Regions from separate parts of the Agrobacterium sp. NPDC089420 genome, predicted to be linked through region 1. Evidence: predicted binding sites of a transcription regulator. Region 1 holds the regulator's gene; the other holds the start of a gene.
The links. Region 1 encodes LexA, which represses DNA repair genes until DNA is damaged. Its sites were predicted from a motif close to TGTTCNNNNTGTGTTCNG; they were not measured.
Positions count from the first base shown of each region.

Region 1 (5,955 bases):
CCAAACGCGCCATCACCAGACCGCAGGACGTCGCCGGCCTGAAAATCCGCACGCCCGCCGATCCGATGACCATGGATATTTTCAAGGCGCTGGACGCGGCAACGGTTCAGATCGCCTTTGGCGAACTTTATATCGCCCTCCAGCAGGGCGTCGTGGACGGGCAGGAAAACCCGCTGGTCAACATCGAAAGCTCCAAGCTTTACGAGGTCAACCAATACATCAGCCTCACCGCCCATAAATGGGAATCGACCCCGTTCCTGATGTCCAAATTCGCCGAAGGGCGGCTGGGCAAGGATTTCGAGGCCGTGAAGGCGGCTGCCAAGGAAGCCGGCGCGCTGCAGCGCCAACTTTCCGCTGAAAAGGCCAGCGCATCGCTCGCGGCCTTCAAGGCCAACAGTGCCATCGAGGTGGCCGAAGACATCGACCACGCCGCTTTTGCGAAGGCGACGGCGCAGGTGCTGGAGACATGGAAACAGAAGCCCTTCGGCGATTTCGTCGCGGAGCTGGAAAAAGCTGCCAAGGGCTGACGATCGCGACGCCGGCCGGCTTCCGCCCCGGGCGGCGTCGTCTCGCGCCCACCACAGGATCGGCGGGAGCCTCACTCACGCCGGCATTCATACGGTTTCAGTTTTCAGGAGATGCGCCAATGCTCGAAGGAGCCTTGTCCGCCGCCAATCGCGTTGACGGTTTCATCGCCATCCTCTGCCGCGTCATCATCGTGGCGTCCGGCATTCTGCTCACGACCATCATGACCACGAATGTCATCGTGCGTTACGTCTCGACATCCGGCGGTCTGGATTTCGCGGAAGAGCTGCCGACCATGCTGTTTCCCTGGTTCATCGTCGCCGGCATCACGCTCGCGGCGCAGAACGGCGCGCATATGGCGGTGGAATGGATCTATGACAAGTTCGACGACCGCGGCAAGGTCGGCGTTCTGCTGTTCGCCAATCTCGTGACGGTCGCGAGTTTCATCGTTCTGGCGCAGCAGGCGCTGGTCGTCGCCGAGATCGCCGGCGCTGAAATAAGCCCGGTTCTGCAATTGCCCAACAGCATCGGTTATTACTCCATCGCCTTCGGCGCGGCACTGGTCTCGATCACCACCGCAACCGCCAGCCTGCGCATTCTGTCCGGCGGCTGGCACGCGCGCCCGCACGGCGCAACCGAGGAGATGCCCCTATGACCATCGTGATGATCATTGCATTTTGCATTCTCATGATGCTGGCGGTTCCCGTCGGTTACGCGCTGATCATTTCGGCAGGCGTCGCCGTGCTGTGGAACGGTTATGTGCCGCTTTCCATCGTGGCGCAGCAGGTCTATGACCAGACACAGTCCTTCCCCATGCTGGCGCTGCCGTTCTTCATGCTGGCCGGCACGCTGATGCTGGGCGGCAAACTCGGAACCCAGCTTTTGGAACTCGCCTCCAAAGCCATGCAGCGCTGGCGCGGCGGCCCGCTTTCCACCACTGTCATCTCTTCGGTGGTGTTTGGCGGCGTCTCCGGCTCTGCGGTCGCCAATGCCAGCGCACTGGGTTCGGTGCTCATTCCATGGCAGAAACGCCAGGGTTATCCCGCGCCTCTCTGCGCGGCGAACAATGCCACCTCGGCCGTTATCGACGTGCTCATTCCGCCCTCTATCCCGATGATCCTCTATTCGCTGGTGAGCGGCGTCAGCATCGCCAATCTGTTCATTGCCGGAATCTTGCCCGGCCTGCTGATGGCCGTCGGCTTCATCATCGTCTGCTGGGCGATTGCCGTGCGCCGCGGTTATGCGGTCAGCGATGAACGCATCCGCAAGCGCGATCTGGCGGTTCTGGCATTTCGCAGCCTGCCGGCGATCCTTCTGCCGATACTCATCATCCTCGGCCTGCGCTTCGGCTTTGCGACGCCCACGGAGGTGGCCGTTCTTTCGGTCGTTTATTCGCTCGTGCTCAGCATCGTCTTTTACCGCGACCTGACGTGGAAACGTTTCTGCGACAATTTCGTCGAGGCGGGTTCGGCAACCGGCGTCGTCATGCTGGTGATCATGGGCAGCGCCGCGGTGGGCTGGGTCCTCACCTTCGATCAGGCGCCCCAGCATTTCGCCACCTGGGTGGCGGAAAACATCTCGAACCCGATCCTGATCATTCTCATGATGAACATCCTGATGCTGATCATCGGCATGCCGCTCGATCTGCCGCCGTCGATCCTGCTGCTCGGACCGATCTTCGTGCCGCTGGCGGACATGATCGGGCTCGACCGGGTGCAGCTCGGCATGATGATGGTCATCAATCTCGGCATCGGGCTTTATACGCCGCCGATCGGCACCACGCTCTTCATCTCGTCCTCCATCGCCAGAGCGCCGCTCGGCGCGACGACCAGGGAGTTGTGGCCGTTCTTTGCCATGGCAATGCTGCTGCTTATCGCCGTCAGCTTCATCCCCGCCCTGACGATCTACTGACCTCGCCTGCAGCAGAACCGGAGACCATCGGCTAACGCCCCGGCCGGTGGTTTTTCGTTCACGATCTATCCTTCAAGATACGGCAAATCTTCGTTCCGCCGCTTCGCCGATGAAATCACGATCTGAGATGGAACCTTCACGAAATTTTAGGGGATTGCGGAACACATATGGAACATATAGTGTTCGTTCTGTATTTGTTTCGCGACCTCAACGACGATTCTCAAGGGTGTTTTCCTCATGCTCACGCGCAAACAGCAGGAATTGCTTCTCTTCATTCATGAAAGAATGAAAGAGTCCGGCGTGCCGCCCTCCTTCGATGAAATGAAGGACGCACTCGACCTTGCCTCCAAATCCGGCATCCACCGGCTGATCACGGCCCTCGAGGAGCGCGGCTTCATTCGCCGGCTACCTAACAGGGCGCGGGCGCTGGAAGTCATCAAGCTGCCGGAGGCCTACGCGCCGGGTGCGAGGCCGCAACGCGGTTTTTCGCCGAGCGTCATCGAAGGCAGCCTCGGCAAACCGAAGGCGCCGGAACCGGCACCCGCCCCCAAGGCGCCTGCCAACGATCTCGGCGGGGCGGTCACCGTGCCGGTCATGGGCCGCATTGCCGCAGGCGTGCCGATTTCCGCCATTCAGAACAATACGCATGACGTTGCCGTGCCTGTGGACATGCTGGGTTCCGGCGAACATTACGCTCTTGAGGTCAAGGGCGATTCGATGATCGAGGCCGGCATTTTCGATGGCGACACCGTCATTATCCGCAATGGCAACATTGCCAATCCCGGCGATATCGTCGTGGCGCTGGTGGATGACGAGGAGGCGACGCTGAAACGCTTCCGCCGCAAGGGCGCCTCCATTGCACTGGAGGCAGCCAACCCCGCCTATGAGACCCGCATCTTCGGGCCGGACCGGGTGAAGATCCAGGGCAAGCTGGTGGGGCTGATCCGCCGTTACCATTGATCGCTAATGGCCGCCATCGTCTCGGCGCGAACATCGCCCCGGTGAGGAGACCTCCATTGAGGATGGCGGCAATTCTGCACTTCGGCTGACTATGTCGATTCCGGGCCGACACATTCGTCCCGGGAGCAGCTGCATTCCGTTCCGCTGATCATCGGCTCCGGTCTTCATATGATATTGCGGCTTTGGCCCGGCCTGTTGCGCCCCGTGCCTCATCTGCATGGAGTTTCGATAACGTAGCGGGGTGTTTCGCCCGTGGGATGGACTTAACGCGACATCGTCACTGAACGGCGACATCCTCATCGCGTGACCCGCCGCCACTCATCAAAGGCGCTTATGGGTGCCATGGATTATTTTCGATATTCCGCAGCGCTTCGACATGTATAGAAATAAGCGTGATATCCGGGAGACAAGCCATGTACGATCTTTATATCGCCAACAAGAACTATTCCTCCTGGTCGCTGCGGCCCTGGGTCTTGATGCGCACGCTCGGTATCGCCTTCGATGAGAAGCTCGTTCCGTTCGGCGAAGGCGTTTCCTTCTCCAGCTTTTCGCCAACGGGCAAGGTGCCATGCCTTGTCGATGAGGGCGTGACGATATGGGAATCGCTGTCGATCGCCGAATATCTTGCCGAAAGGCATCAGGGCGTCTGGGCAAGCGACAAACAGGCGCGGGCATGGTCGCGGTCGGCTGCGAGCGAAATGCATGCCGGCTTTTCCTCGCTGCGCAATCTCTATCCCATGTCGGTCGGTATTCGGGTCAAGCCGAAGGCCGGCGATGCCGGACTTGCCGCCGATATCAGGCGCATCGACGCGCTGTGGAGCGAAGGCCTGAGGCAATTCGGCGGCCCCTACCTTGCCGGCCAGAAATTCACCGCGGTCGACGCCTTCTTCTGCCCGGTCGCATTCCGTTTCCAGACCTATGGCGCCGATCTTTCACCGGATGCGAAGGCCTATTGCGACCGGCTGCTCGCCCTGCCCGCCATGCGCGAATGGTATGAGGCCGGATTGCGGGAGATCTGGCGCGATGCCGCCCATGAAGAAGAAATAGGCGGCATTGGCGAACTGACCGCGGATCTGCGTCTCAAGGCCTGAGACCCAGCACTGGCGGTCGTCACTGCGACGTCGCCAGCAGCTGCCGGATGTTTTCGGGAACATCGTGCTCGAAACTACCGCTCTTCCAGTCGTAATAGCGGTGTTCGCTCCAAGGCCTGTCCACCCCCGCTATAGCGGCGCGCAGCCGTCCGACCACGGCGGGCTGTTCACTGCCGGCGAAACTCATTTCCACCGAACCGATGCGCCGCAGAATATCGCGGTTGAGCAGCAGTGCGCCCGAGCGGCATTGCGAAAACGAGGTTCTGCGCGAAACGACGACGATATCGGCGATGTCGCAGGCCTTTCCGGCAAACCGGCCATCCTCCAGAACGACGATCCATTCGCCGCTGCCGGCGCGCGCCACGCACCATATGTCCTTGGCGCAGGTGAAGACCCCCGGTTCCGCATCTTTCAGGGCTGCCGTCATCTGCCGGGCGACGGTACTCAGCTCTTGCGGGGTCAGTTTCGGTCTGGCGGTCAAAGCCACACGGGTTGCCGCCGTCCCGGTTTCGACAATCACCGGCGGCACGGGCTGTTCCGGCAGGAGCAATGCTCTTTGCCACTGGCCATAAACGAAACCCTGCGGCCGCGTCCTTGTCGTATAGGCCTTGCCGTCCTCCAGCAGGGCGACCAGTTCGCCATCCTCGTGAATGAGCAGGTGCGGCACATCGCGATAGGCCATCGTCGCCGACAGCCCGAAGGCAAAGAGCAGAATCGGAATGCCAAGCAAAGCGAGCCGGCTGCGCAGCAGCGTCAGCAGCAGGAAACCGGCCGACGCAAGGCCGATGAACCAGCCATGCGGCCGCCCCGTCGCAGCGCTGCCGCCCCAGGACGCCACCTCCTGCGCAACCTCGATGACGAGCGCCATGCCATATCCCATGATCTTCAGGAAAGGAGCGTCGAGCCCGAAGGGCATCAACAACATGGCGACAAGGCCAAAGGGCATGACGATCAGCGACATCAGCGGCATGGCGGCCAGATTGGCGAACAGTCCATAGGTGGTGACACGGTGGAAATGTTCGGCCGAATAGATCGCCGTCGACAGCCCGCCAATCAGCGATGTGACGATGACGCCGCCGATGATGGCGCCTGCCGTCTGCCCTACCCTCATCCATGCCGGCCTGCGGCCGATGGACAGCCGCTCGTGATTGCCGCGGCTGCGACTCCACCAGGCATAGGCCGATACCAGCGCGATGGTCGCTGCAAAGGACATCTGGAAACTCGGCCCCATGATCTCCGAGGGCGAAAAGGCAAGAATGACCAGGGCGGAAAGAGCAACGTTCCTGAGGCTGAGCGAGGGCTGATCGAAAAGGACGGCGATCAGCATCACGGACATCATCAGCCAGGCGCGTTCGGCAGAGACGGCGAAACCGGAAATCAGATAATAGGCAAGCGTCATCAGCAGCGCCGCGAAAGCTGAAATCTTCTTGACTGGCCAGCGTTGCGCAAAGGCGGGAAACAGGCTGAA
Region 1 is NZ_JBJDMY010000005.1:11,098-17,052, forward strand. Features, by position in the region: gene ACI2KA_RS08985 (TRAP transporter substrate-binding protein) at 1-527, shown strand, start outside; gene ACI2KA_RS08990 (TRAP transporter small permease) at 647-1,180, shown strand; gene ACI2KA_RS08995 (TRAP transporter large permease subunit) at 1,177-2,436, shown strand; gene lexA (transcriptional repressor LexA) at 2,674-3,396, shown strand; gene ACI2KA_RS09005 (glutathione S-transferase family protein) at 3,810-4,487, shown strand; gene ACI2KA_RS09010 (ComEC/Rec2 family competence protein) at 4,507-5,955, opposite strand, start outside.

Region 2 (5,955 bases), on a different contig from region 1:
CCAGCCCGATCGTCACATCCGTGCCGGGGCCGGTGAAATGCAGCGATGCGAAGCGCTCGCCATTCAGCCATGCCGAGCGTTTGGCGAGATTGGCATTGTGTTGCGCCCAGGCGGTGACCGGATCGGCCACATCCACCCGTGATGCGGCGAAGATGGCATCGGCAAGCTTGCGAACGGCCTCGTCCTCGGGGAGGTCGGGAAAGACCTGTTTCGCCCAGGAGGGGTTCGGATAGGAGATGATGTTCCAGTTGATGTCGAAGTTGGAAATCTTCTCCAGCGCTGGCTTGTAGGCGGTGGAATTGGCCTTGTTGGCGCGCGCCACCTTGGCCGGGTCCTGCTCGGCCAGCAGCATCGGGTTGTCGCCGGCAATCGCCAGCCGTGCCGCGCCATTGGCATAGGCCTTCGCCATGCCTTCATAAAGCCAGCCGGAAGCCCGGTCGAAATTCGCGTCGCTGGCGTGGCGGTAGCGCGAAAGCGTGGTTTCTTCGTCGGAATAGAAGGTGGTGACCAGCCCACTGCCCGCCATATAGGCGTGTTTGGTCAAAAGCCGAACCAGCGGCAACGCCGCCAGCGGCGCGGTGATCACCAGATCCTGATCCTTCTGCAATTGCAGGCCGACCTTGACGGCAACTTCGGCCAGTTTTTCGAGTTTGACGGGATCGATAGGGGAAGCGGTCATGATCTGCCTTCGTCTATTTCAACAGGAGGCGCCGACCATAGCCCATTCCTTTCGAAAGCCAAATGCTTTCAGAAACGGTCGTCGAGCTTTCAGTCGGCGACCAGGGGCGCGACAATCGCCTTCAGCGCCGCCTGGGCGTCGCGGGGTGAAAGCCTCACCTGCAGGCCGCGCTGTCCGCCATTCATGTAGACATGGTCATGCGCCAAGGCTCCGGCCTCGATGGCCGTCGGCACCTGCTTCTTCTGTCCGAAAGGGCTGATGCCGCCGACATGATAACCGGTTGCCCGCTCCGCATCGGCAGGTTTCATCATGCTGGCGGATTTGCCCCCGAAGGCGGCGGCAAGCTTCTTCATGCTGACTTCACGGTCGGACGGCACGACGACGCAGACCGGTTTGCCGTCCAGTTCCGCCATCAGCGTCTTCAGCACCAGATGCGGCGGTTCGCCGATCGCCTCGGCCGCCTGCAGGCCGATGCGGTCGGCATTCGGATCGTAGTCGTAGGTAACGGTGGTGAAGGCAACGCCGGCCTTGGTCAGCATCTGGGTGGCGCGGGTCGTTTTGGACATGGCGGCTTGGGTCAGGCAAAAAGTGTCTGGTAGGTTTCCGGCTTGAAACCGACGGTTATCTTGCCCTTGGCGTCCAGCACCGGGCGCTTGATCATCGAGGGCTGTTCCAGCATCAATCCGATGGCCTTGTCACGGGTAAGATCGGCCTTCCGAGCATCGTCGAGTTTCTTGAAGGTCGTGCCGGCTCGGTTGAGGACCGTTTCCCAGCCCACGGCATCGCACCACGTCTCCAGATGGGCACGGTCGATGCCGGCCGTCTTGTAGTCATGGAAAGAATAATCGACGCCATGGGTTTCCAGCCAGCTTCTGGCCTTCTTCATCGTGTCGCAGTTCTTGATGCCGTAAATGGTAATGGTCATGCTGCCAGCCTCTTTGTCTTCAAGCTCTCCGGCATAACAAAATATCCGCCTTATTCAACCCGCCCGGCGAAGCGCCTCGCATCGTTTCAAGAGGCGTGCCGCCTGAGCCATGCAAAATCGCATGGGCTGATATCCAAACGAGCGCGAGCAAAGCTGCATGGCTTCCCTGCTACATCATGAGTTGTAGAACGGGCCGGAAATGCCCATTATCTGGGCATCAAAGATGGAGAGAAAAATGCGTCAGGTTGCAAAGACATCGCGTAACTTCTTCGGTGAAACTTTCGCCGTTCTCGGTGCAGCGCTCTCGGTTTCGGCCGCTGTTCGCGCACATCGCAAGCCCGCCCGCGCCGATCTCGAAGCTCTCGGTATCGATGGCAAGGCTTTCGACAAGGTACAGCTCTAAGCTGCTATCGTTTGCAGCGAGGCGGGATCGCCTCGCCTGTGCCCGGAATTGAAACCAGCATCGGTTTTCTACGGGCGCGGTGGATGTACGGGTGACCCGAAAAGCGTCCCGTGTTCACGCAGAAAAGTTGCCGCATCGCTCTTAATCGGCGGATGCGGAGTAATTTCGGCATGGAATGCCATGCCATCAAGGGCGCACCTCATTGCGCTGCTGCCCTTTGTTTCGGCCGGTTCGACGGACCGATCACTTTTTCCGGCAGATAGAGCTGACTCTCGGGCTGCTCGTAGCGGTCAGCTTTTGCGGAGAGCGCGAAGCGCCCCAGGGATTCGTGCCGTGTCTCGCCATGATGGCTGAAGATGAGTTCGAAACTGCCGGCCAGCCAGCTATAGGGTTTTCCTGTCGGCATCGGTTCGATTTTCCCGCAGCCGTAAATCATGGTGAGATGTGGCGTCAGGGACGATGCCGCGATGTAGGGAAGGTTCGCCCGCCAGAGCGTCCGCTGCAATATCTTCGACAAGGCGTTGATCTCTGGCATGCCGCGGCTGCTTCGCAGCACCAGACTGTTACGGTTACCGAAAAGCGATGTTCCATCGAAAGTGACCGGAACGGGCCGCGCCTTGATTTCCCCAAGTGCTGCCTTAAGCCTGCCTGTCAAGCCATGTGGCACCGTTTCAAAACATCCGATACACAGCAGGGTTATATGCAGAAGCTCAGGCGGATAGGCCGCACGCCTTGTCCGTCCTTGTGCGTGGTGTGACGCATCGGCAAAGATTCTCTCCGCAAGCGCCGCTGGCGGTTTCAGCACGACCAGGACCTTGCTGCTGAAGCGTCCACTGGACCGGCGCATCTTGTGCGGCCCCAGCCCCTCAAGGCAAAGCTGCTTTAAAGCTGCTTCATCCGTCAACTCTAAACCCACGACGATGCTCCACGGCCTTTGCCAAGGCCGCGATATTATCATCACAAGTGAAAATTAAAAGAACAAAAGATGAACGAACATATGTGTCGATCAGCAGGTAGCTGGTTTTTTTCCGATGGCGGAACAAGAGGAGGTGGACCTGCGAAACCGTATGAAGTTTGGTAAAGCGTCTATAGAGATGATCCCATTGGATGCGATAACAGTCTGCCCGTTGAGTGTCAGACATCTCTCCAGCCCTTCGCCCGACGCGGCTGTTTGTGGTGAATAACGGCAGCCATGAGCGCAAGCGGGTCAGCGCCCGACAGTCAACCGTCGAACTTGACCAAGTCGTTGAAGATGAGTTGACCCCAGCTGTTGCCCCGCGCTTGTATAAGTAGCCCGCCTTCCGAAAGCCCGCCGAGCTTGATGGGTGCGAAACCCAGCTTATCCGCAAGGACACCAATCTCCGTCGCGGCGGTGTCGTCGTCGCTTGCGAGGAACACGACCCTCCTGCCACCATGACCGGCCGGATCTTGTGCAAGGGTGGCAGCGATCAGATGGTTGAAGCCCTTGACCAGTCTTGCGCCAGTGAATGCTTGCGCGACGAACCTGGAAGAAGGCTGTCCGCCCAGTTCCTCGGGCGGCACGCCATAGGCATTGGTCACATCAATGACGGTCTTCCCCAACCAGCTGGGGAGCGCCTTCGCGACTTCCGGATGCACCTCGAAGCGGACAGCCAAAAAGATGACGTCTGCCTTGATGGCGTCCGCAAGGGTCTTGGCTGTAACGGTGGGGCCGATCGCGGCCGCAGCGGACGCAATGTTTTCCGGATCGCGCCCCGTTGCGACGGATACTTCGATGCCGCTCCGGGCAAAGGCTTTGGCCAGGGCCTGACCGATATTGCCGAAGCCGATGATTGCGTAATGCATGTGTTCTCCTTGTGTTTAACCTTGCGCCACGGAGTTCCAAATACTCGAATGACGAAGCGCAAGGGCGCCGGGCGTCAGAGTTGCGCCAGACCGCCGTCAACGGCGACTTCGCTGGCTGTCATGAAGCTGCTGTCCGGCGATGCGAGAAAGGCAGCCGCCGCTCCGATCTCCGCCGGATCGGCCATGCGTTGGAGCGGGGTCATCGCGCCATAGGCCTTCTGGCCCTCCTCGCCCAGCGCCGCCTTGGCGAGTTCGGTCGCCGTTGCGCCGGGCGACAGCACGTTTACCCGGATGCCGGTGCCCTTCAGGTCCTCCGCCCAGGTTCGCGCAAGATTGCGCACCGCAGCCTTGCTCGCGCTATAGGCCGTGAAGGCGGGCGCGCCGGTGGTGCCGGCGCTCGATCCGGTCAGGATGATCGAACCGCCCGTGCCCATCAGCGGCAGCGCTTTCTGAACCGTGAAGATCGTGCCTTTCACATTGGTGTCGAAGGTTTCGTCAATATGTGCGGCGGTGATCTGGCCGAGCGGAAGCGGGCTTCCCGCCCCCGCATTGGCGAAGACGATATCGAGGGTTCCACGTTCAGCCTTAACGGCTGTATAGAGCCTGTCGAGGTCGGCCTCGTCGAAGACCGAGCCCTTTACCGCCCGGGAATTGGGGCCGAGTATTGTCACAGCGGCGTCGAGCGCCTCCTGCCGCCGACCGAAGATGAAGACGAACGCGCCTTCCTCTATGAAACGCCTTGCGGCGGCAAGCCCGATGCCGGTCGCACCCCCGGTAATGACCGCGGTCTTTCCATTCAGTCTGGTCATGATGTGTATCCCTCGTTTCGCTTGCATTGAAGCTAAGATGATGGTTACCTGACCTCAAGTATGCACCTTTTGGTAAGTATGGAAAAAAATGCCGAAACCGTCTGACGATTGCGAAACTTCACCCAACTGCGGCATGGGCTATTCCCATGGTCTCGCCGTCACGCTTCGCATCATCGCGGGCAAGTGGAAGCCGCTGATCCTGTATTTTCTGCTCGACGGCCCGAAGCGCTATGGCGAACTCAAGCGCACCATCGAGGGTGTCAGCGACAAGGTGCTGATCCAGCAATTGAAGGAACTGGAGGCCGACCGCGTGCTGACGCGGACGGATTACAAGGAGGTCCCGCCCCGTGTGGATTACGCTCTGACCGACCTTGGCCGCAGCCTGGCAGCCGCGATCGTCCCGTTATGCACCTGGGGAACCCGCAACAGGGCTGAAATGGAAGGTATTTTTGCCGACCGTGACGGTTTGGACGACGTGGTGGGCGGATAGCGGCGAGCAACTCCGTATTCAGCAGCGATCGATGTTCAGAGCAAAGTCCCAGGTGCCAGCACCGTTCTTGGCCAAGCCGATCATCATCAGGCCGGCCGCCTCCAGCGTCTGGGCCATCTGCAAACCTCCGACGTGGAAGGGACGAAGCCCGAGACTTTCCAGAAAGATGGAGACGCGTGCTTTTGCGTCCGCATCATCGGCTGCGATGAATGCGTCGAGGCATCCGCCCTTGGCGAGCACGTGGCCGAAGATCGTGTTGAACGCCTTCACGAGATGTGCGCCGGCGGGGAGGCTTTGAGCAATCTCCTGCGCGCCGGAACTGCCAAAGGGCGTGACAAGGCCGGAAAGATCGGGGGCGATCGGGTTCGTAATGTCGACGACGACCTTGCCGTCGAGCGCCTCCCCGAAGTCGGCCACGACCGCCGCCGCACCGGAATACGGCACAGCGAGGATTACGATGTCGCCCGTCGGCACGGCACCGTAGGTTCCTGTGGTCGCGCGTGAGCCGAGCTTTTCTGTCAGCGCCAGCGCCTTTGCGGAGTCGCGGTTTACCACCTCGATCGTGTGTCCGGCCTTGGCAATGCGGCCCGAGATTGCGGTCGCCATTGTCCCGGCGCCAATCATGCTGATAGTGCTCATGCCGGTCGCCTCTGTTTTCAAGCGCATTCATGCGCTATGCCTTGTGGATCGCTGATCCGAATGCCTTAAATGGATCGGTGATCCAAATATACGGATCGGCGATCCATTTATCAAGGGAAGCCATGCGCGCCGACGCCAGAAAAAATTACAGCCATATCCTCGGGGTTGCGCGTGAGGCGGTCAGCG
Region 2 is NZ_JBJDMY010000002.1:185,279-191,233, forward strand. Features, by position in the region: gene ACI2KA_RS03460 (aminopeptidase) at 1-679, opposite strand, end outside; gene ybaK (Cys-tRNA(Pro) deacylase) at 769-1,245, opposite strand; gene ACI2KA_RS03470 (ArsC family reductase) at 1,257-1,604, opposite strand; gene ACI2KA_RS03475 (hypothetical protein) at 1,840-2,007, shown strand; gene ACI2KA_RS03480 (2'-5' RNA ligase family protein) at 2,207-2,923, opposite strand; gene ACI2KA_RS03485 (NADPH-dependent F420 reductase) at 3,229-3,831, opposite strand; gene ACI2KA_RS03490 (SDR family NAD(P)-dependent oxidoreductase) at 3,906-4,640, opposite strand; gene ACI2KA_RS03495 (winged helix-turn-helix transcriptional regulator) at 4,729-5,130, shown strand; gene ACI2KA_RS03500 (NADPH-dependent F420 reductase) at 5,149-5,769, opposite strand; gene ACI2KA_RS03505 (TetR/AcrR family transcriptional regulator) at 5,799-5,955, shown strand, end outside.
Region 2: a site for LexA is predicted at 2,982-2,999, ahead of ACI2KA_RS03480 (2'-5' RNA ligase family protein). Genes of this name have one in related genera too.